Regions from separate parts of the Mucilaginibacter sediminis genome, predicted to be linked through region 2. Evidence: riboswitches for the same ligand, from Rfam matches in the RefSeq annotation. Region 2 holds a riboswitch; each other region holds the start of a gene.
The links. A riboswitch is a leader RNA that binds a small molecule or an ion and turns the genes downstream of it on or off. The one in region 2 is predicted to bind S-adenosylmethionine.
Positions count from the first base shown of each region.

Region 1: linked by a shared signal. The riboswitch ahead of ACFGVS_RS15380 (peroxiredoxin family protein) and the one ahead of ACFGVS_RS04370 (O-acetylhomoserine aminocarboxypropyltransferase/cysteine synthase family protein) in region 2 are both predicted to bind S-adenosylmethionine.
Region 3: linked by a shared signal. The riboswitch ahead of metH (methionine synthase) and the one ahead of ACFGVS_RS04370 (O-acetylhomoserine aminocarboxypropyltransferase/cysteine synthase family protein) in region 2 are both predicted to bind S-adenosylmethionine.

Region 1 covers NZ_CP170602.1:3,767,461-3,774,233, forward strand. The annotation lists gene ACFGVS_RS15355 (FAD-dependent oxidoreductase) at 1-571, opposite strand, end outside; gene ACFGVS_RS15360 (polyamine aminopropyltransferase) at 549-2,057, opposite strand; gene ACFGVS_RS15365 (hypothetical protein) at 2,063-2,248, opposite strand; gene ACFGVS_RS15370 (DUF4178 domain-containing protein) at 2,248-3,672, opposite strand; gene ACFGVS_RS15375 (S-adenosylmethionine decarboxylase family protein) at 3,674-4,027, opposite strand; SAM riboswitch class I at 4,247-4,360, shown strand; gene ACFGVS_RS15380 (peroxiredoxin family protein) at 4,480-5,052, shown strand; gene ACFGVS_RS15385 (SusC/RagA family TonB-linked outer membrane protein) at 5,481-6,773, shown strand, end outside.
Region 2 covers NZ_CP170602.1:1,113,308-1,120,080, forward strand. The annotation lists gene ACFGVS_RS04365 (basic secretory protein-like protein) at 45-713, shown strand; SAM riboswitch class I at 998-1,108, shown strand; gene ACFGVS_RS04370 (O-acetylhomoserine aminocarboxypropyltransferase/cysteine synthase family protein) at 1,354-2,673, shown strand; gene ACFGVS_RS04375 (homoserine O-acetyltransferase family protein) at 2,761-3,816, shown strand; gene ACFGVS_RS04380 (homoserine dehydrogenase) at 3,816-5,027, shown strand; gene ACFGVS_RS04385 (hypothetical protein) at 5,133-5,618, opposite strand; gene gpmA (2,3-diphosphoglycerate-dependent phosphoglycerate mutase) at 5,702-6,391, opposite strand; gene ACFGVS_RS04395 (acetate uptake transporter) at 6,496-6,773, shown strand, end outside.
Region 3 covers NZ_CP170602.1:4,340,876-4,347,648, forward strand. The annotation lists gene ACFGVS_RS17720 (Bax inhibitor-1/YccA family protein) at 1-640, shown strand, start outside; SAM riboswitch class I at 775-885, shown strand; gene metH (methionine synthase) at 1,043-4,732, shown strand; gene metF (methylenetetrahydrofolate reductase [NAD(P)H]) at 4,862-5,818, shown strand; gene ACFGVS_RS17735 (DUF6794 domain-containing protein) at 5,877-6,623, opposite strand.

The DNA.
Region 1 (6,773 bases), 2.7 Mb from region 2:
TGCCCTCCTGCCAGTGGCCGTTTATCAGTAGCCGCTCTTCAGGGTCAAAGCATAGGTAAAACTCGTTGTAAAAGGGCAGTCCTTTTTCGTCAAAATGGGTAATTACGTTATGTTCCTGCAAAAATTCAATTAGCAGCTTATCTTCGTTATTTACAATGGGGATATAATGCGCACCTAAAGGATAGGCCGATACTTCATTCGTTCCGAAGTAAGCATTACCGCCAACATGATCTTCCAGCTCCAGCAATTGAAAATTTGTTTCGCCCTGCTTTAACAGCCACCTGGCCGCCGATAGGCCCGAAATACCGCTGCCTATAATTAATATTTTAACCGTTTGCTGTGTGGTGGGCGCCGGCATGGGCAGTTTATCGCGCAAGGCATGGCCGGCTTTGGCATTGGGGCCGGCCAATTTGCCTTTTATATGGGCATACTCCGGTTTACCACCGCTTAACCTGCGGATGCAGCCATTAAGCAATATGGCCCCGGTAACCAAACCCGCCTGCAAAATAAACCCGCGGCGACTGGTCGGCTTCATCCCGCTGCTGCGGCTATAAAACGGTCGACCACTCATCCTCAAAATATTTTACCAGTATCTGGTTGTTCAGTTTGTTAACCTGCGCCGGTACCCTGGCCATATCCGCCGGAAAATATAACATCTGCTCCAAACAGGCTTTCGACATAAAACGCAGGCCCGGCAAATAATGATCGGGCACTTTGTATACCGGCTTGGTCATGGCCATAATATAGCCCCACTCGCCAAACGAGGGCACATAGTTATGGTAGGGTACGGTATGCAAACCAACTGATTGCAGGGTTTTCTCCACCGTCCAGTATGATTTTGGCGCCACATAGGGCGAGGTGGATTGTATCACCATAATGCCATCGGGGTTAAGCAAATGCTTTACAATGGCATAAAAAGTATTGGTATATAGTTTGCCAACCGAGTAATTGGAAGGATCGGGAAAATCAATAATAATGGCATCATAGGTTTTGTGCTGCGCCCGGGCCCATGAAAAGGCATCGGCATTCATCACGGTTACTTTAGGCGATAATAACGAGCGGCGGTTCAGCTTCAGCAGCATATCATTGGTGCGGAACAGTTTGGTCATTTCTTTATCCAAATCAACCAAAGTAACGGTTTCAATCTGCGGATACTTTAAAATTTCACGTACGGCCAGTCCGTCGCCGCCGCCCATCACCAAAATATTTTTGGCATCGGGCAGGGCCTGTAATACAGGGTGAATGAGCGCCTCGTGATAGCGGTATTCATCAACCGAACTAAATTGCAGGTTACCATTTAAAAACAAGCGCAGGTCGCGGCCTTTTTTGGTGATGATGATACGTTGGTAAGGCGTACTTTTCGAAAAAATGATGGTATCGCTATAGGTTAAACTTTCCGAAAAACTGGTAATGGTATTGGCATACACAAAACCAACCAGCAAGGCCAGCATACTGATGATGGACGCGCTTTGCAAATATTTAGCCCCTTTAATTTCGTGCCTGAAATTGATACACGTAATTAAAGCTACCAGTACATTCAGCATACCAAACAGGTAGGCTGTGCGCACCAAACCCAGGTATGGGATAAGCAACAGCGGGAATACCAGCGAGGCTATTAAAGCGCCTATATAATCAAAAGTGAACACCTTTGATACCAGGTCTTTAAACTCAAACCTATTTTGCAAAATACGCATCAGCAACGGAATTTCCAGCCCTACAAGGATGCCGGTAAGGGATATCAGTCCGTATAATATAATACGGAACGAACTTACACTTTCAAAAACAAGGAACAGGATAGATGAGCTTGTACCGCCCACCAGGCCAACCAGTATTTCGATACGGATAAACCAGGCCAGCAGGTTTTTATCAAAGTATTTGGATACCCATGAACCCAGCCCCATCGAAAAAAGGTAAACCCCGATAATGGTAGAAAACTGGGTAACCGAATCGCCCAGCAGGTAGCTGGCCAGTGTGCCCGCTATCAGCTCATAAATAAGCCCGCAGGTGGCGATAATAAAAACCGATACGAGTAAAAGAACGGGAAGTTTTTTGTTCATGACTATTATTTATGATAAAACCTAACCCCGTATCCCGAGTGCGCTACGGTGCCGTTGTAGCTGGCGTTGCGTTGCACATCGTTACTTTGCCAAAAGGCCAGGCCATCAAAAGCGGCATATGAATAATAGCCTACAATGGCGGCCACAATGGCTATGTATATTGCGTTTGATCCTATGGCTCCTGTTTTCATTATTCGTCATCTTTTTGATAGGGTGAAAAATCGCTGTTCATCCAGCGGTTTGTTTCAAATTTGCGCATCCGGTACCAGCAGTATAAGGGATAAAGGCAAAGCAGCAGCAGCGTAACCAATACATTGCGCCATAGGGTAACACTTTCGGTAACCTTAATAAACAGCGATGAAACATCCCTTGTGCCTGCATAAGGATAAATGTTGATGTGGTACTTACCGGCAGGAATTTCTGACAAAAGCACAGTTTGTGTATATGACCCTTCCGACCAGCTTTCGCCGTCCTCATAACCATGATAATACTCAATATCCTTTGATATGCTCCAGGTTTGGTTGTCCTTTTCGCTTACCAGCTCCACCGTTGCCGACAGCCAGTTGTTATCAACCTGCGAGTTCAACTCAAACTCTAAAGGTACAGGTCCATCAGGTATGATAAATGTGGGGGTTTTAAAGGACTTAAACTCATAATTGCCATTAGCATCAGGGGCAAAGGAGTTTAAGGAATCGGCCGGCGCAGGCGCTGTGCGGTTTCTTAAAGAATCAAGCGCGGTGCTTACATGTTTTGACGTATCCGGCACATGGGGAGGCATAGCTAATGCATAAGTATCAGATAGTAATACCTTTTCGGGCCTAAGCCAAATAACAGAAAGCTGCACCAGCAGGAACGCTAATGCGGCAATGCCGCTTATTTTATAAGCGGCCAGCCACCTGGCTTTGTATTTTGATGGCTGGTTTGCACCAATACCAATTTTTTCGGGAAGGCTTTCAACAGGTATATTAAAAGCCGCCGCTATTTCCGCCTCTTCCAGGTATTCGCCCAGGTACCAATCGGTAACATACTTTTTGATGTTTTCCTCGCTGGTGAGCATATAAGGCGGATCTATGAACTCTTTAGCTCTTAATTTTTCGGCGGATATATCCCAGTCGAACTCACCTATCATGGCCGTTATAACCGGGCTGTAAGCGTTATATTTAAGATAGGTATTGCCTTCATATTCGGCCTCGTTGCCATAAATACAATTTACACTTGCCAAATCGGGGTAAAAATTGGCGCCGGCTATCAGGCTCCAGTGGCCATCATACTCCGATAGAAAGGCATAGCCTTTGGCATAATTGTATAGCATGTATTCGCGCCACTCATACCGGGTTGCCCCCTCCTTCTTTTCCAGGTAGGCAATCAGCTTGTACTCCACACCTTTTAATGTACCTGTAGTGCCTAACGGCATAACAGGCTTAAATTTTAAAACGTGAATTTTCTGCTCAACATAAGGCCTGCCCGCATCATTAAAAAGCAGGTAAGACCGGCATTGCGGGCAAACTACAGCCTCACAGCCTATCTGATCATACAAAGTAATACTGTGCTGGCAACCGGGGCAGGTTATTTCGCTCGAAAAAGGGAACGCTTTGGGGTTTAGTGTAGCTGCCATATTACCTTTTTACTTCGTTTTTCTGTATTTCCACGCCTTCAAAAAAAGCGATAACACCCTGGTAAATAGCGCGTGCCTTATCGTCGTTCTGTTTTTGATAGTTGGATAAAAACACATCAAAAGTGGCCATACCATACTCTGGCCAGGTATGGATAGACATATGCGATTCGGTTAAGCAGACCACAGCCGTAAAGCCGCCGCCATCAAAATCGTGGTAAACTTCGCCAACTTTGGTTAGCTGATAGGTATCGATGAGCTGATTAAACAACTGCCTGCAGGCCGCACTTGATTGTAACAGGTTAGGTTTATCGGTACTGAATTCAGATAATAAATGTAATCCGGGTTTATAAGGCATCAAGGTTATTCATTTTCGGGAATAAATATATAAAAATTATTTGATGGGAATATGGGCGAGGCGAAAAACAAGTATGGCGGAGCCTCGCCGGGGTGAGTCGTGACTAGCGTTCAAAACCGGCGTTCCCCCCTTCCCATTTCATGACAATTAAATTATATAATGTCTATGTATTTAGTAGATATATATTATACATTTGCATCATCAAACAGTTCTTTAATTTAATTATCAAGAAAGACGGAGGGAAAGGCCCTATGATGTCTTAGCAACCTGTAAGCCCAATTGTTATAAAGGTGCTAATTCCTGTCCGCTATTAATTCGCGGAAAAGATAATGTATGTTACGTTACCGGCAGCTTTATAGCTGCACTCATCATATCGTTATCGTCCAAATTTCTTGTTTAATTAAGTTTCAGCGCTTTTAATCCTGCATTAAATGCAGTTAAAAATTTACGTTATGAAAATTAAACAGCTACTCATCACCTGCTCATTATTAATAAGCGGCTATTTGGCCGGGGCGCAAACCGTAACGCCGGCTCCCCTACCCGTATCAACTGATCGCGGTTATATCGTTAAAACCGGCGATCAGGCTCCCGACGATTTTAAACTGGTGCTTGCCGATGGCACCCAAACTTCATTAAAACAGCTTCGGGGTAAGGTAGTTATCCTACAATTTACCGCCAGCTGGTGTAGCGTATGCCGCCAGGAAATGCCCCACCTTGAAAAAGATGTATGGCAGGCCTATAAAAACAAAGGCCTGGTACTTATCGGGGTCGACAGGGATGAGCCGCTTGAAAAAGTGCAGCATTTTCAGCAGGAAATGAATATCAGCTACCCGCTGGCGCTTGATCCTGGTGCTGATATTTTTGGTCGATTTGCCAACAAAAAAAGTGGTGTAACCCGCAACGTGGTTATTGATAAAGACGGCAAAATTGTATACCTCACCCGCCTTTATGATACCCAGGAGTTTGCATCGATGCTAAAAGTAGTTGATGCATTGGTGAACAATAAAACTGCATCTGTAAACTAAAGCTTAAAGCAGAATGCTAAAAGCTAAATTGATTTAGGTTCATCAAATCTGTTTGTGATGTTAATTACCCGGCAATCGATGTTCAGGACACTCTTAATATTAAATTGCCCAAACTACTATCTATATATCAAATTGTTATGAAAACAACAAGAACACCTTTTCCAAGCGTATTCCCTGCCAGTAAATTCGTACCGTTCTTCTCCGCTTCTGTTTACCTGTATATGCAGGGTATGCGTTGTTGCTGTTAAATAACAGCAACGGTTATTAGCCCTGGGTCCCCTGCTGCAGCTGGCCGCCTCTGCTTATAACCAATACAATCAACAATCATTTACCGGTACTATAAATTCAACAGCGGGCATTGCTATGCCCAAAATATTGTTGGCTGGCTTTGCTGTACTGGCAATAAAAACTATTAATCATTAACTATCATGTTAAAAAACTACAAATTTTTACTGGCAATCCTGTTGCCTTTTTTTCTCATCCAAACAGTTGCAGCGCAATCTGTTAAAATAAGCGGTACGGTAACCGCTAAATCCGATGGCTTGCCCCTACCCGGTGTAAGTGTAGCTGTTAAAGGCACCACCAATGGTGCACAAACCGACACCAACGGCAAATTCAGCCTGAACGCCAATATTAACGATGTGCTTAAAGTGTCCTATCTCGGTTTTGCAACGCAGGAAATTACGGTTAAACAAGCCGAAACCAACCTGCAAATTGTGCTGCAGGATGCCCCCAACTCGCTTAACGAGGTGGTGATAACAGCGCTCAATATCTCAAAAGATAAAAAGACCTTGGGCTATTCGGTTCAGGGTTTAAAATCAAAAGATATCTCGGAGGCTAAGGAAACCAACCTGGTGAATGCGCTGGCAGGTAAAATTGCCGGTGTACAGGTTACCAACAGCCAGGGGGATATGGGTTCGTCGCGCATCATTATCCGTGGCGAAACCTCGATAGGAAACAACAATCAACCTTTATTTGTGGTTGATGGCGTCATTGTAGATAACAGCCAGTTTTTAGGCACCAATGGTTCAAGGGATTTTGCCAACGCCATAGCCGATCTTAACTCCGAGGATATCGAATCGGTAAGTGTGCTTAAGGGGCCAAACGCGGCGGCACTTTACGGCTACCGGGCCGCGGCGGGTGTTATCCTCATTAAAACCAAAACAGGTAAAGGCACAAAAGGGCTTGGCGTTACCATCAACTCCAACACCAGCTTCTCTACCGTAAACATTCTGCCCGATTACCAGAACGAATACGGACAGGGATCAAACGGCAAGTTTAGCTATGTAGACGGCAAAGGCGGCGGCGTTAACGATGGCGTTGACGAAAGCTGGGGCCCCGCTTTGGATGGATCGCTTATTCCGCAGTTTTACTCCAACGGCCAGGCTGTTCCGTTTGTAGCCCATCCGGATAATGTAAAAAACTTTTTTAATACGGGCGTTACCTTAAATAACGGCGTAGCACTGGCAGGCAGCAGCGATAAGGCCGACTACCGCCTGTCGTACAATAACCTGCACCAAACGGGTATTGTTCCTAACACCTCGCAGGGCCGTAACTCGTTTTTATTAAACTCCACCTTCAAGCTTAGCCCTAAATTAACGGTTACTACCATTGCCAATTATATTAAAGACGACGCCGATAACCTGCCCGGCGCCGGTGGCAGGCGTGCAACCAGCACCATGTTACAGTTTACATGGTTTGGCCGCCAGGTTGATATCAGC
Region 2 (6,773 bases):
AATTAAAATTGTAGTTTTGAAATTCAATCTATTTATCCAAAACAATGAAAAAAACATCAATCTTATCTATCCTGTTTTTAATGCTGATGGCAGGCACTTCCTATGCCCAGCAAACCAGTAACTACAACAAAAACGGTTACAAGCTTACCTTTATCAACTATGATAATACGCTTGATACCGCATTGAAAACCAAACTGATAAACACGTTTTATAAAGTATATCCTGAGCTGGCAAATGCCTACAACAAAAAAACACTGAAAGCAGTTACCATGATTATAGATACCAGCTACAAAGGCGTTGCCGAAACTGCAAACGGCATTGTTACCATAAGTTCGCGCTGGATGCACCAACGCCCGGAAGACATTGATGTAGTAACTCACGAAGTAATGCACATTGTACAGGATTATGGCCAAAGCACCGGCCCGGGCTGGTTAACAGAAGGTATTGCCGATTATGCCCGGTTTAAATTTGGCGTTAATAATCCGGCAGCAAACTGGTCGTTACCGGCATACAAGACCACTCAAAATTATGATAACAGTTACCGCGTTACCGCGCGTTTCCTGGCGTGGCTGGAAAAAAGCAAGCCTGGAATTGTGAAAACTTTCGATGGCAAAATGCGCGACCATACTTTTACCGACGATACCTGGAAACAGCAAACCGGCAAAACGCTGGATGAACTTTGGAAAGATTATTCAGCAAACCCAACTGTCTGAAATCAGAATTAACAGAATGAACCTCTGTCTAAACCGGAATTTGTCGAATTATTTGAATTTCCAGAATTTTGAAAATTTAAATAATTCCTTAATTCGACAAACTCCCGTTTAAAAAAACATTTGCATATACAGGTTGTTTAAGCAGGCGAAAGGGTAAGTAACATCTACCCTTTCACCTTTTAATAAAAATAAAATTTGGTATTTAAATAAATATCCGCTTATCTTTGAAGCATTATTTGGTAGCAATACCATAGTCAATCAATTCTCCGCATAGTTCGGGTATTGATTTATAAAGAAGCGGCGAGAGATCAGGCTCACTGACCCGCTGGCAACCCTTCAATTTTGGAGAAGGTGCCAATTCCTGTCCCGGCAAATAACACCGGGGGATATAAATTTATAGCCATGAAAAGTTTTAATACAATTACTAAAAGCAACATTTTTAATACCCAAAACGGTAACATGCAACATATTAGCCCTTCTATCGGCAATATTTGTATGTGTTGCTGCTGTTGATGTTTAATACGTCCCTTTTTTCAATCCCTGAAAACATACGTGTTGTAAAACTGGTAAACATTTTATCAGCTTGCTAAAATCCATCTAAACAACAAAATTTAATTATAACCTTTCAAAATCTACAACTATGTCAGCCTTAAAATTCGAAACCTTACAATTACACGCCGGCCAGGAAGTTGATCCTACTACAGGCTCACGCGCGGTACCGCTTTACCAAACTACTTCGTACGTATTTAAAAGTGCCGAGCATGGTGCCAACCTGTTTGCACTAAAAGAGTTTGGCAATATTTATACCCGCTTAATGAACCCCACTACGGATGTGTTTGAAAAACGCATTGCCGCTTTAGAAGGTGGTGTTGCGGCTTTGGCCACTGCATCGGGCCAGGCTTCCCAGTTTATAGCGTTAAATAATATATTACAGGTTGGCGATAATTTTGTGAGCTCGCCATTCTTATATGGCGGCACTTACAACCAGTTTAAAGTAGCCTTTAAACGTTTGGGCATTGATGTGCGTTTTGCCAAAGACGATACCGCCGAAAGCCTTGAAGCTTTAATAGATGATAAAACCAAAGCCATTTACCTGGAAACTATAGGTAACCCTGGTTTTACAATTGCCGATTTTGATAAAGTTGGCGCGCTGGCAAAAAAATACGACTTGCCGCTTATTGTAGATAATACTTTTGGAGCAGGCGGCTATTTATTCCGTCCGTTGGAGCATGGCGCAAGCGTAGTAGTACAATCAACCACCAAATGGATTGGCGGCCATGGTACCAGCATTGGCGGTGTTATTATTGATGGCGGCACTTATAACTGGGGCAACGGAAAGTTTCCGCAGTTTACCGAGCCATCCGAAGGTTACCACGGGTTGGTTTTTGCAGATGTGTTTGGCATTGGCGGTCCGTTTGGCAACATTCAGTTTATTATTCGTGCACGTGTAGAAGGCTTGCGCGATTTTGGCCCTTCGCAATCGCCGTTTAACTCATGGCTCAACATCCAGGGATTGGAAACACTATCATTGCGGGTGCAACGCCATGTGGATAATACATTGGAACTGGCCAAATGGCTTGATCAGCATCCGCAGGTAGCATCAGTAAACTATCCGGGATTAGCATCATCCCCGTACCACGAATTAGCAAAAAAATACCTGAAAAATGGTTTCGGAGCGGTGTTGTCTTTCGAGATTGATGGCGATAAAGAAGCAGCGGGTAAATTAATTGATAACCTGAAGCTGGTAAGCCACCTGGCCAATGTGGGCGATGCTAAAACATTGATCATTCAGCCATCGGCAACAACACATCAGCAGCTATCAGATGAAGAACAGCTTTCGGCAGGCGTTACTCCAACATCGTTAAGGGTAGCGGTTGGTATTGAGCATATTGACGATATAAAAGCAGATTTTGAACAGGCATTTGCCAAAATAAAAGAGGCGCAAGCCGAATTAGCGTAGTGGTGAGTAGTGAGTGGTGAATGGTGAGTGAATAAAAAATTCACCACTCACTACTGCCCACTCACCACTATCAACCATGATAGAAGAATGAATACAGAAATATTTAAGTACACACAAACTTTTGAGCTGGAATCGGGCGAACAACTACAGCAACTGGAGATAGGCTTTCATACGTATGGCCGCTTAAACAAGGAGCGGGACAATGTGGTATGGGTATGCCACGCCCTGACAGCTAATGCCGATGTTTTTGATTGGTGGAAAGGTTTTGTGGGCACTGGAAATAAATTCAACCCGGAAGAACATTTTATAGTTTGTGCCAATATTTTGGGTTCGCCATACGGTACAACCAACCCTTTAAGCACGAATCCGGCAACTGGTTTGCCGTATTTTTTAACATTCCCGCAGTTTACTATCAGAGATATAGTAAAAGCACACCAGTTATTAGCCAGCCATTTGGGCATCGGCAATATTCATATCCTCATTGGTGGCTCATTGGGCGGCCAGCAGGCCATTGAGTGGGGTATTATTGAACCAAACCGTATCAAAAACCTTATTTTGATAGCCACCAACGCGCGTCATTCGCCATGGGGCATCGCGTTTAATGAGTCGCAGCGTTTGGCTTTAAGTGCCGACACGACCTTCAACAATAACACTATCGAAGGTGGGCAAAACGGCTTGAAGGCTGCCAGGAGCATAGCGCTGCTCTCCTACCGTACTTATAAAACTTATGGTATAACACAACAGGAGGAGGTTGATAGCAAAACCGATAATTTTAAGGCATCAACCTACCAGGATTACCAGGGCCAAAAGCTGGTGAACCGGTTTAATGCCTATAGCTATTGGTATTTAACTAAGGTGATGGATTCGCACAACGTGGGCCGTAACCGAAATGGTGTTGAGAAAGCACTAAGCCTTATCAAAGCCCGTACCCTGGTTATTGGCATCAAGTCGGACGTGTTATTTCCCATCGAAGAGCAGGAATACCTGTTCAGGCATATTCCCAAATCGGCCTTTGCCGAACTGGATTCGTTTTATGGCCACGATGGCTTTTTAATTGAAACAGAAGCATTAACAAATATTATCACATCGTTTTTTAAAACTGATGTAAAAGGAAAAATTATAGAATTGCAACGTACAGCGTAATGAGTAAAAAGTTAAGTATAGGATTATTTGGATTTGGCGTAGTTGGACAGGGGTTATATGATATCATCAAGACAAAAAATTTAAACATCGAAATTGTAAAATTTGCTATCAAGGATCCGCACAAAGAAAGGTCCCTGCCGGCAGATTTATTCACCACAGATAGAGACGAGTTGCTGAACAACCCAGAGATTAATACCATTGTAGAATTAATTAACGATACCGAGGCGGCTTTTGAAATAGTATCAAGAGCATTAAGCAGCGGAAAAAACGTGGTATCGGCCAGTAAAAAAATGATAGCGCTTCATTTGGAAGAGTTGATTGAGCTACAGCATACGCATGGCACGTCATTATTATACGAGGGCGCGGTTTGCGGTAGCATCCCTATTATCCGTAATCTGGAAGAGTATTATGATAATGAATTACTGCACTCTATAAGTGGAATTTTTAACGGATCATCTAATTATATTCTATCCAAGGGCTTTATTGAGGGGCTTGATTATGATAGCGCCTTAAAACAGGCGCAAGACCTTGGTTTTGCCGAGACCGACCCAACCAGCGATGTAGGTGGTTACGATGCCAAATATAAGCTGGTAATTGCTGCGGCACATGCCTATGGCGTTATAGTACAGCCAGATGAAGTTTTTAATTTAGGCATACAGAACCTTGCTGCCCAGGATTTACAATATGCCCGCGAAAAGAATCTGAAAATTAAACTGGTTCCGGTAGCTAAAGAATTGGACGATAGCAATGTGGCCATGTTTGTATTGCCTAAATTTGTTAACAGTACCGAATTTTTATATAACGTGGAGTACGAGTACAATGGTGTAACAGTGCAGGCCGCTTTTGCCGACCAACAATTCTTTTTTGGAAAAGGCGCCGGCGGCCATCCTACCGGATCGGCCGTGCTATCAGATATAGCAGCATTGCGCTATAGCTATCAGTATGAATACAAAAAAGCCAAGGAAAAAACCGGGCTTCAATTTACCAATAATGTAGAGTTTGACATCTATTTAAGGTATGATGACGAACGTTTGGTAGAAGATTTGAAATTTATATCCATAAAAGAGCGCTATTACTCAGGTGATTATAAATTTGTGATTGGAAAAGTTAATTTACAAAACCTGATTGATAACCAATCGCAAATAGCTGAAGGAAAGGCATTTGTTGCATTTGCTGGTCAGCTTACCGGGGTTGGCCTGGCGTCAGTATAAGCGGGCCTCAGCGCGTCAATGTATATTAAATCTACTTTATTGAGTTTACAAATAAGAGAGGCCCGGACGGGCCTCTCTTATTTGTAGGGATTTAGTATCTGTTTATTATTTCGCAAAAAAGATAGCTATGCGCTTACCAAAGGCCACTGCTAAAATACCTACAAATACTTTTGTTATCGATGATATTACCGCGTTTTTATCGTTTTCGCTGGACATGTTGTATATGCGGTACAGCAAATCAGGAACGTTATTAACAATAAGCAGGCCACCGATGATAATAAGTGCTATCTCGTATATCACTTTTCTATCAGCAAACAGTTTTACATTTTCTTGCTTATCTGTTGCGTTAGTAACTGCCCTGGTAATAAACTTCGTACCTGCTATTAAAAAAATAGACAAGGCCAGTATAAAAATAAAGTTTATGATATTTAACCAAAACAGGTTCATTTGCTCAGAAGCATGGTCGGAGCCTGAAAGAGCATTAAACGTTTTTAAAAAGGTGAAAAAACCGGGGACTTTGGATAGGTTGGAAACCAACAAGTAAACACCAAGTATCTTTATGGTTATTTCATAAATATCAGACTTCTTCATTTTTTGTTTTAGCGTATGGTTTATAGTTAATCGGGACGACTAAGATAAACAAATACGCTGCATATCTCCATGAAAATCAAATCTCAATCTAAATAATAATGCCTTATCTGGTTTAACCCGTGGTCCAGTTCATAAACCCAGGGTGTGGCTGTGGGGATTTCAAGTTGAGTCACCTGCTCATCGGTAAGGCAATCTATGTATTTAATTAATGAACGCAGGCTATTGCCGTGGGCAACCACAATTACCTTTTGGTTGCGGCGCAAGGCACTTACAATGGTTTCGTTCCAAAAGGGCAATACTCTATCCATTGTCTCGCTAAGGTTTTCGGTGAGTGGTAGCTCGCGATCTGTTAAATTTTTATAGCGCAAATCGTGACCGGGAAACCGTGGATCATCGCGGGTAACAGCAGGCGGGTGTTCATTGGGGTCGCGCCGCCATTTTTGAACCTGTTGGGCACCGTATTTGGCTATGGCTTCATCTTTGTTCATTCCCTGTAAAGCGCCGTAAAAACGTTCATTAAGCCGCCATGATTTTTCAACCGGAATCCATAAATGATCCAACTCCTCCAATATAAAATGCATGGTTTTAATTGATCGCTTTAAATACGAGGTAAAACCGACATCAAAGTTATAACCATTTTTTTTAAGGATCTGCCCTGCTTTGTGGGCTTGCTGATAGCCATTTTCAGACAAATCGACATCTTCCCAACCGGTAAAACGGTTTTCGAGATTAAAAATACTTTCGCCGTGGCGTATCAATACTATTTTTTGCATAGGTATTTGCTTAACGCAAAAGTAAGTGCAGAGTTGTAAATAAAATTGTAAAATAATCATAAATCAATTAGCTTGCGTTATAAACCAACTAATACTAAACCAACATGATCCCTACTACACCTGCCCCTGTAAAGGACGGCATTGCTAATCCGGCGCCGCTTGGCCTTTGCGCCTTCGGTATGACCACCGTTTTGTTAAACATCCATAACGCCGGTTTTTTTGAAATGAACGGCATGATACTGGCTATGGGCATTTTTTACGGCGGCCTGGCACAGGTTATTGCAGGCGTTATTGAGGCAAAAAAGAATAACACATTCGGGCTAACTGCATTTACATCGTACGGATTTTTCTGGCTATCGTTAGTTGGCCTTATTGTAATGCC
Region 3 (6,773 bases), 3.2 Mb from region 2:
ATGGATGTTTGTGGCTTTGGGCATATCTGCCATTTGCGCTTATGTGTTTTCTCAAAACCAAGCCTTATATCAAATGCTTAGGGACCCGGAAACCGGCCGTAATACAGGTTTAGGCACATTAGTAATGTTTGCTCCGCTGGCATTTGTTTTAATCATTTCTTTTGGCTTTCAGCGCCTTTCATATGCTGTTGCGGCCTTGCTATTTGTAGCTTTCTCTGCAGTAATGGGCGTTAGCTTAAGCTACATTCTCATTATTTACACCACCAGCTCTGTAATTGGAGTGTTTGTTACAGCATCACTTGTTTTTGGTATAATGGCAATTGCCGGTTATACTACAAATACCGATTTAACAAAATTTGGCTCACTGATGATAATGGGGCTGATAGGTATAATTATAGCATCGTTGCTTAACATGTTTATAGGCAGCACCCAATTGGAATACATTATTAGCTATATAGGCATTGCGGTATTTGTTGGCTTAACGGCCTATGATGTTCAAAAACTGAAACGCATTGGTGCCGGCCTTGAATATGGCGATGCTTCTGCAGGAAAAATGGCGCTATTGGGCGGCTTAACCTTGTATCTTGATTTCATCAACCTTTTCCTGATGATCCTGCGTTTATTTGGCAGAAGAAGATAATAAGCAACCAATATTTATTATTTAGAAGCTGCCCCGCAAAGGCAGCTTTTTTTATGCACATAAATTTACTTAGCGTACACATAGCCGGCCATATAAACTATTGCATTTTACCGCTTTATTATGCACCTTTGCAGTGCTTATGGAGAAAGACGGAGGGATTAGACCCTGCGATGTCTTAGCAACCTGTGCTTCACAAGGTGCTACATTCTACCCGGCCGGCTAAACAGCCCCTGGAAAGATAAGCGAAAGTCAATTGAACACCCGACTTTTCGATGTAAGCTTTTTTTATAGTTGGCAGTTTTGAGTTTGCATTTTGCAGTGTTTCGTTCTTGATTTGAACAATCACCACAATTTGTAATTTTCATCTGCCTGCTGCAAACTGGCTACTGCCAACTGACAACAATGGACATTAGAAAAGAATTAGAAAAACGCATCCTTGTAATTGACGGGGCAATGGGTACCATGATACAGCGGTACCAGCTTACCGAAAAGGATTTTCGTGGGGAAAGGTTTAAGAATCACCATAGTGACCTGCAGGGGAATAATGACCTTTTAAATATTACACGCCCGGATATCATCAAAGCTATTCATGCCGAGTACCTGGATGCCGGTGCCGATATTATCGAGACCAATACCTTTAGTACACAAATTATTTCGTTGGCCGATTACAAGCTGGAAGAGTTGGCCTACGAATTAAGTTATGAAGGCGCGCGTATTGCCCGCGAAGTGGCCGACGAATACAACCAAAAAAATCCATCAAAGCCGCGTTTTGTAGCAGGTGCTATCGGGCCAACCAACCGTACAGCGTCCTTATCGCCAGATGTTAACGACCCCGGTTACCGTGCCGTTACCTTTGATGATTTGGCCAATGCTTATTATGACCAGGTACGGGGTTTGGTTGATGGCGGATCGGATTTATTATTAGTTGAAACTATATTTGATACCCTGAACGCCAAGGCGGCCTTGTTCGCTATCAATAAATACGCCCACGAGTCGGGCAAGCATTTGCCTATCATGATCTCGGGCACTATTACAGATGCCTCTGGCCGTACCCTATCAGGGCAAACGGTAGAGGCCTTTTGGAATTCTATCCGCCATGCCAACCTGTTATCGGTAGGTTTAAACTGCGCTTTGGGTGCCAAAGAAATGAGGCCGCATTTGGCCGAACTTTCTGAAAAGGCTGATGTATTTATATCGGCATATCCTAACGCAGGGTTACCCAACGAGTTTGGCCAGTACGACGAAACCGCGCATGAAACCGCACACCAGGTTGATGATTTTATTAAAGCCGGGTTGGTTAATATCGTTGGTGGTTGTTGTGGTACTACGCCCGAGCATATCAAATGCATTGCCGAAAAGGCAGCCAAATACCCCCCAAGACTTATCCCCCAAATTGAACCCGACCTGCGCCTGAGCGGCCTGGAAGCGGTTACCATAAAGCCCGATAGCATTTTTGTAAACGTGGGCGAGCGTACCAATATCACCGGTTCGCCAAAGTTCTCAAAACTTATTTTGGCCGAAGATTATGAAGCTGCTTTAGCTGTTGCCCTGCAACAGGTAGAAGGCGGTGCCCAGGTGATCGACATCAACATGGACGAGGGCATGATCGATTCGGAAGCGGTAATGGTGAAATTCCTGAACCTGGTAGCATCCGAGCCGGATATTGCCAAACTGCCCATCATGATCGATTCATCAAAGTGGACGGTTATTGAGGCTGGTTTAAAATGCATCCAGGGTAAGGGTATCGTAAACTCCATCTCGCTTAAAGAGGGCGAAGAAAAATTTATAGAGCAGGCCCGCAAAATCCTCAGCTATGGCGCCGCCACAGTTGTAATGGCATTCGACGAAACCGGCCAGGCCGATTCGTTACAACGCCGTATCGAGATATGTAAAAGATCATATGATATCCTGGTTAACGTGGTTGGTTTCCCTCCGCAGGATATCATTTTCGACCCCAACATCCTAACCGTTGCAACCGGTTTGGAGGAACATAACAATTACGCGGTTGATTTTATTGAAGCCACCCGCTGGATAAAACAAAACCTGCCGCATGCCAAAGTGAGCGGCGGGGTAAGTAATATCTCCTTCTCGTTCAGGGGGAATAATGTAGTGCGTGAAGCCATGCACTCCGCATTTTTGTACCACGCCATTGGCGCCGGTATGGATATGGGTATCGTGAATGCAGGCATGCTGGAAGTTTACCAGGAAATAGATAAAACTCTGCTTGAACTGGTAGAAGACGTACTGCTTAACCGCCGCGACGATGCTACTGAACGCCTTGTTGAATATGCCGATACCATAAAAAGTAAAGGCAAAGAGGTAGTGCGCGATGAAGAATGGCGCAAAGGAACTGTACAGGAAAGACTATCGCATGCCTTGGTAAAAGGTATTATTGAATACCTGGATGACGATGTGGAAGAAGCCCGCCAAACTTACAGCAAACCACTGGAGGTTATAGAAGGCCCCCTGATGGACGGAATGAACATAGTGGGCGACTTATTTGGCGCAGGCAAAATGTTTTTGCCACAGGTAGTAAAATCAGCCCGCGTTATGAAAAAGGCGGTGGCATACCTGCTGCCATTTATCGAACTTGAAAAACAACGGGTTATTGATGCCGGTGAAGATAGTAGCGGCAGCCGTGCCAATGCCGGTAAAATATTGATGGCTACCGTAAAAGGCGATGTGCACGACATTGGTAAAAACATTGTAGGTGTAGTATTGGCCTGTAATAATTTCGAGGTTATTGACCTGGGCGTAATGGTACCGGCACAGCGCATTATTGAAGAAGCTAAAAAACAAAATGTTGATATTATCGGCCTTAGTGGTTTGATTACGCCGTCGCTGGATGAGATGGTCCATTTTGCTAAAGAAATGGAGCGCGAAGGTTTTACAATTCCGCTGATTATTGGCGGGGCTACTACCTCGCGTATTCACGCGGCTGTTAAGGTTGATCCGCATTACTCGGGCGCCGCAATCCACGTGTTGGATGCATCGCGCAGTGTTACTGTATGCAGCAGCCTGATGAACCGCGACGGCCGTGATGCCTATATTCAAGGGATCAAGGAAGAGTATGCCAAATCGCGCGAAGCGCATTTGAATAAAAAATCGGACAAGCGTTTTGTTACCATCGACCAGGCAAGGCAGGCCCGCTTCCAGATCAGTTTGGATGGTGATGTAGCACCAAAGCCAACGTTTACCGGTACCAAAGTATTTGAATCATATCCACTGGAAGAATTAGTTCCATATATCGACTGGACACCCTTTTTTCACACCTGGGAATTGCGCGGCAGCTATCCTAAGATATTTGCCGATAAATTTGTGGGTGATGAAGCCAAAAAGCTTTTTGACGATGCACAGGTATTGTTAAACAAAATAGTAAAAGAAAAATTGCTGCACGCCAATGGCGTTATCGGGTTTTGGCCGGCCAATAGTGTTGGGGACGACATTGAATTGTACACTGATGAGAGCCGCACAACTTTATTAACCCGCATTCACACCCTGCGCCAACAGGCCGAAAAGGTTAAGGGCGACCCGTATTATGCACTATCAGATTTTATCGCACCAAAAGAAAGCGGCGTGCCCGATTACTTTGGCGGCTTTGCTGTAACCACGGGCATAGGCTGCGATGAACTGGTTGCCGAATTTGAGGCCGACCATGACGATTACAACAGCATTATGGCCAAAGCCCTTGCCGACCGCCTTGCCGAGGCCTTTGCCGAAAAAATGCACGAACTGGTACGTAAAGAATACTGGGGCTACAGCAAGGGCGAACAACTAAGCACCGACGATTTAATCAAAGAGGAATATCAAGGCATCCGCCCGGCTCCAGGCTATCCTGCCTGCCCGGACCATACGGAAAAAACAACCCTGTTTGAGTTGCTAAAAGCAGAAGATAACGCCAAAATGCACCTGACGGAGAGTTTAGCGATGACACCGGCGGCATCGGTCAGTGGGTTCTATTTCGCGCATCCTCAGGCCAGGTATTTTGGACTTGGTAAGATAAGTAAGGACCAGGTGGAGGATTATGCTTTGCGAAAAAAACTTCCTTTAGAAGAGGTTGAACGCTGGTTAGGTCCAAACATTAATTATTGATAGTAACAAACAAACCGTCATTGCGAGGTACGAAGCAATCCCCAACTATACAGGGCGGATTTGCAAATCGGGGATTGCTTCGTACCTCGCAATGACGGATATAATAAGAAACTCGTACCAGAACAAACAATGAAAATAACGGAACATATTGCTAATGCAAAAGGCAAAACACTTTTTTCTTTTGAACTTATTCCTCCTTTAAAAGGGCAGAGCATTCAAGGTATTTACGATGCTATTGACCCGCTGATGGAGTTTAAACCACCGTTTATTGATGTTACATCGTTGCGCGAGGATTTTATCTACAAGCAACATGATAACGGCTTATTAGAGAAGCTGAGCTATCGCAAACGCCCGGGCACTATCGCCATCTGCGCGGCTATCATGAATAAGTACAAGGTAGATACCGTTCCGCATTTGTTGTGCGGTGGTTTTACCAAGGATGAGACAGAGAATGGCTTGGTCGATCTGCAATTTTTAGGTATCGAGAATGTATTGGTTTTGCGTGGCGATGCACGCCGGGGTGATGCTTCATTTGTGCCAACGCCTAACGGCCATAACTATGCTACTGATTTACTGCAGCAAGTGGTAAATATGAACAACGGCATTTACCTGCATGAGCATAACGACGATAGCCTGAAAACCGATTTCTGTATCGGCATTGCCGGCTATCCCGAAAAGCATTTTGAAGCACCAAACCTTAAAACCGACTTTAAATACCTGAAACAAAAGGTAGATATGGGCGCGAATTTCATCGTTACACAAATGTTTTTTGACAATCATAAATATTTTGATTTTGTAAATAATTGCCGGGCCAATGGAATCAATGTTCCTATTATACCGGGCTTAAAACCTGTTACCAATTCAAAACAGTTAATCGGTTTAGCAAAAACCTTCCATATTGATATGCCCGAAGATTTATGCGACGCGGTTAACGGCTGCAAATCAGAAAAAGATGTGCGGGATATCGGTGTGGAATGGATGATAAAACAATGCCGCGAGTTAATGGCTTTTGGTGTGCCTGTGCTGCATTTTTACACCATGAGCAACGCAGGCCCGACTAAGAGGATAGCGGAGGCGATTTTTTAGGGGGCTGTAGGATTGAAACGTTGTTGTTCATGCTTTATTTAAAAGGATGAACAATGGCCTATTTTATTCTCAACCCGGCAAGGCCAAAATTCAATATCTTTCCAACGTTTGCCTCTTCCGAAAATATCTTGATGCCCCTTTGGCTCATACTTATTATTTGAACCTTGACGAACACATTTTCCGGACTATTTATGAAGTATTTTTCAGTGATCTTTCCTTTTAGGAATAAATCTTTTTGAGCGTTAAATGTCCATTCATTATTGGGGCATTGGTATTGAACAGCGTTCATATTATTGTAGCTGGTGTCGACAGGCATATAGATCTTAACTAAATCACCGACCTTTGATTTGCTATAGAATGCAACTGCTTCTTTTCTTTCTTCTTCAGCGCAATCAATTACAAGCTTCCAATACGCTTTATCTTCCTCAACTTGTCCGTTCAGGTCAATATCCTTTTTATTAAGGCTCCTGTGCAGCGAGGTTAAAATTATAGACGACATGTCATCGGCGCTATGTACTCCAATTGAGACGAAGTATTTCACTAATGCTGTGTCCCGTCCTCCTCTAATCCAGTGGTTCCTGATCCATAAACCTTTCCCAAAATGTGAATCAGTTACTGCATCACGCTCTGGCTGTTTTTTAAAACGTTCCAGGTCACTTGCTGGCCAGTCTTGCTTAAGGTATAGTAACGCTTCACTTAAATTTCGTGGCAGCCTTGCGGAAGCGTTATGTACTTCAGAATTACAACTTGTAAGCCCTATTGCACATGCAAAAAATAATAAGCCCAGCATCATGGTTTTCGTCATAACATAGCGTTTTGTATTAAATGGCGTTTACTGTCTTATCTATGGTATTTTCCAAAAATAATTCCAATCACCAATTGGCTAAACAATTTGTCTTTAATATCCTAATTCATGGCAATGCCGCATCACAATTAAAATTTTTGCTTTAAATCC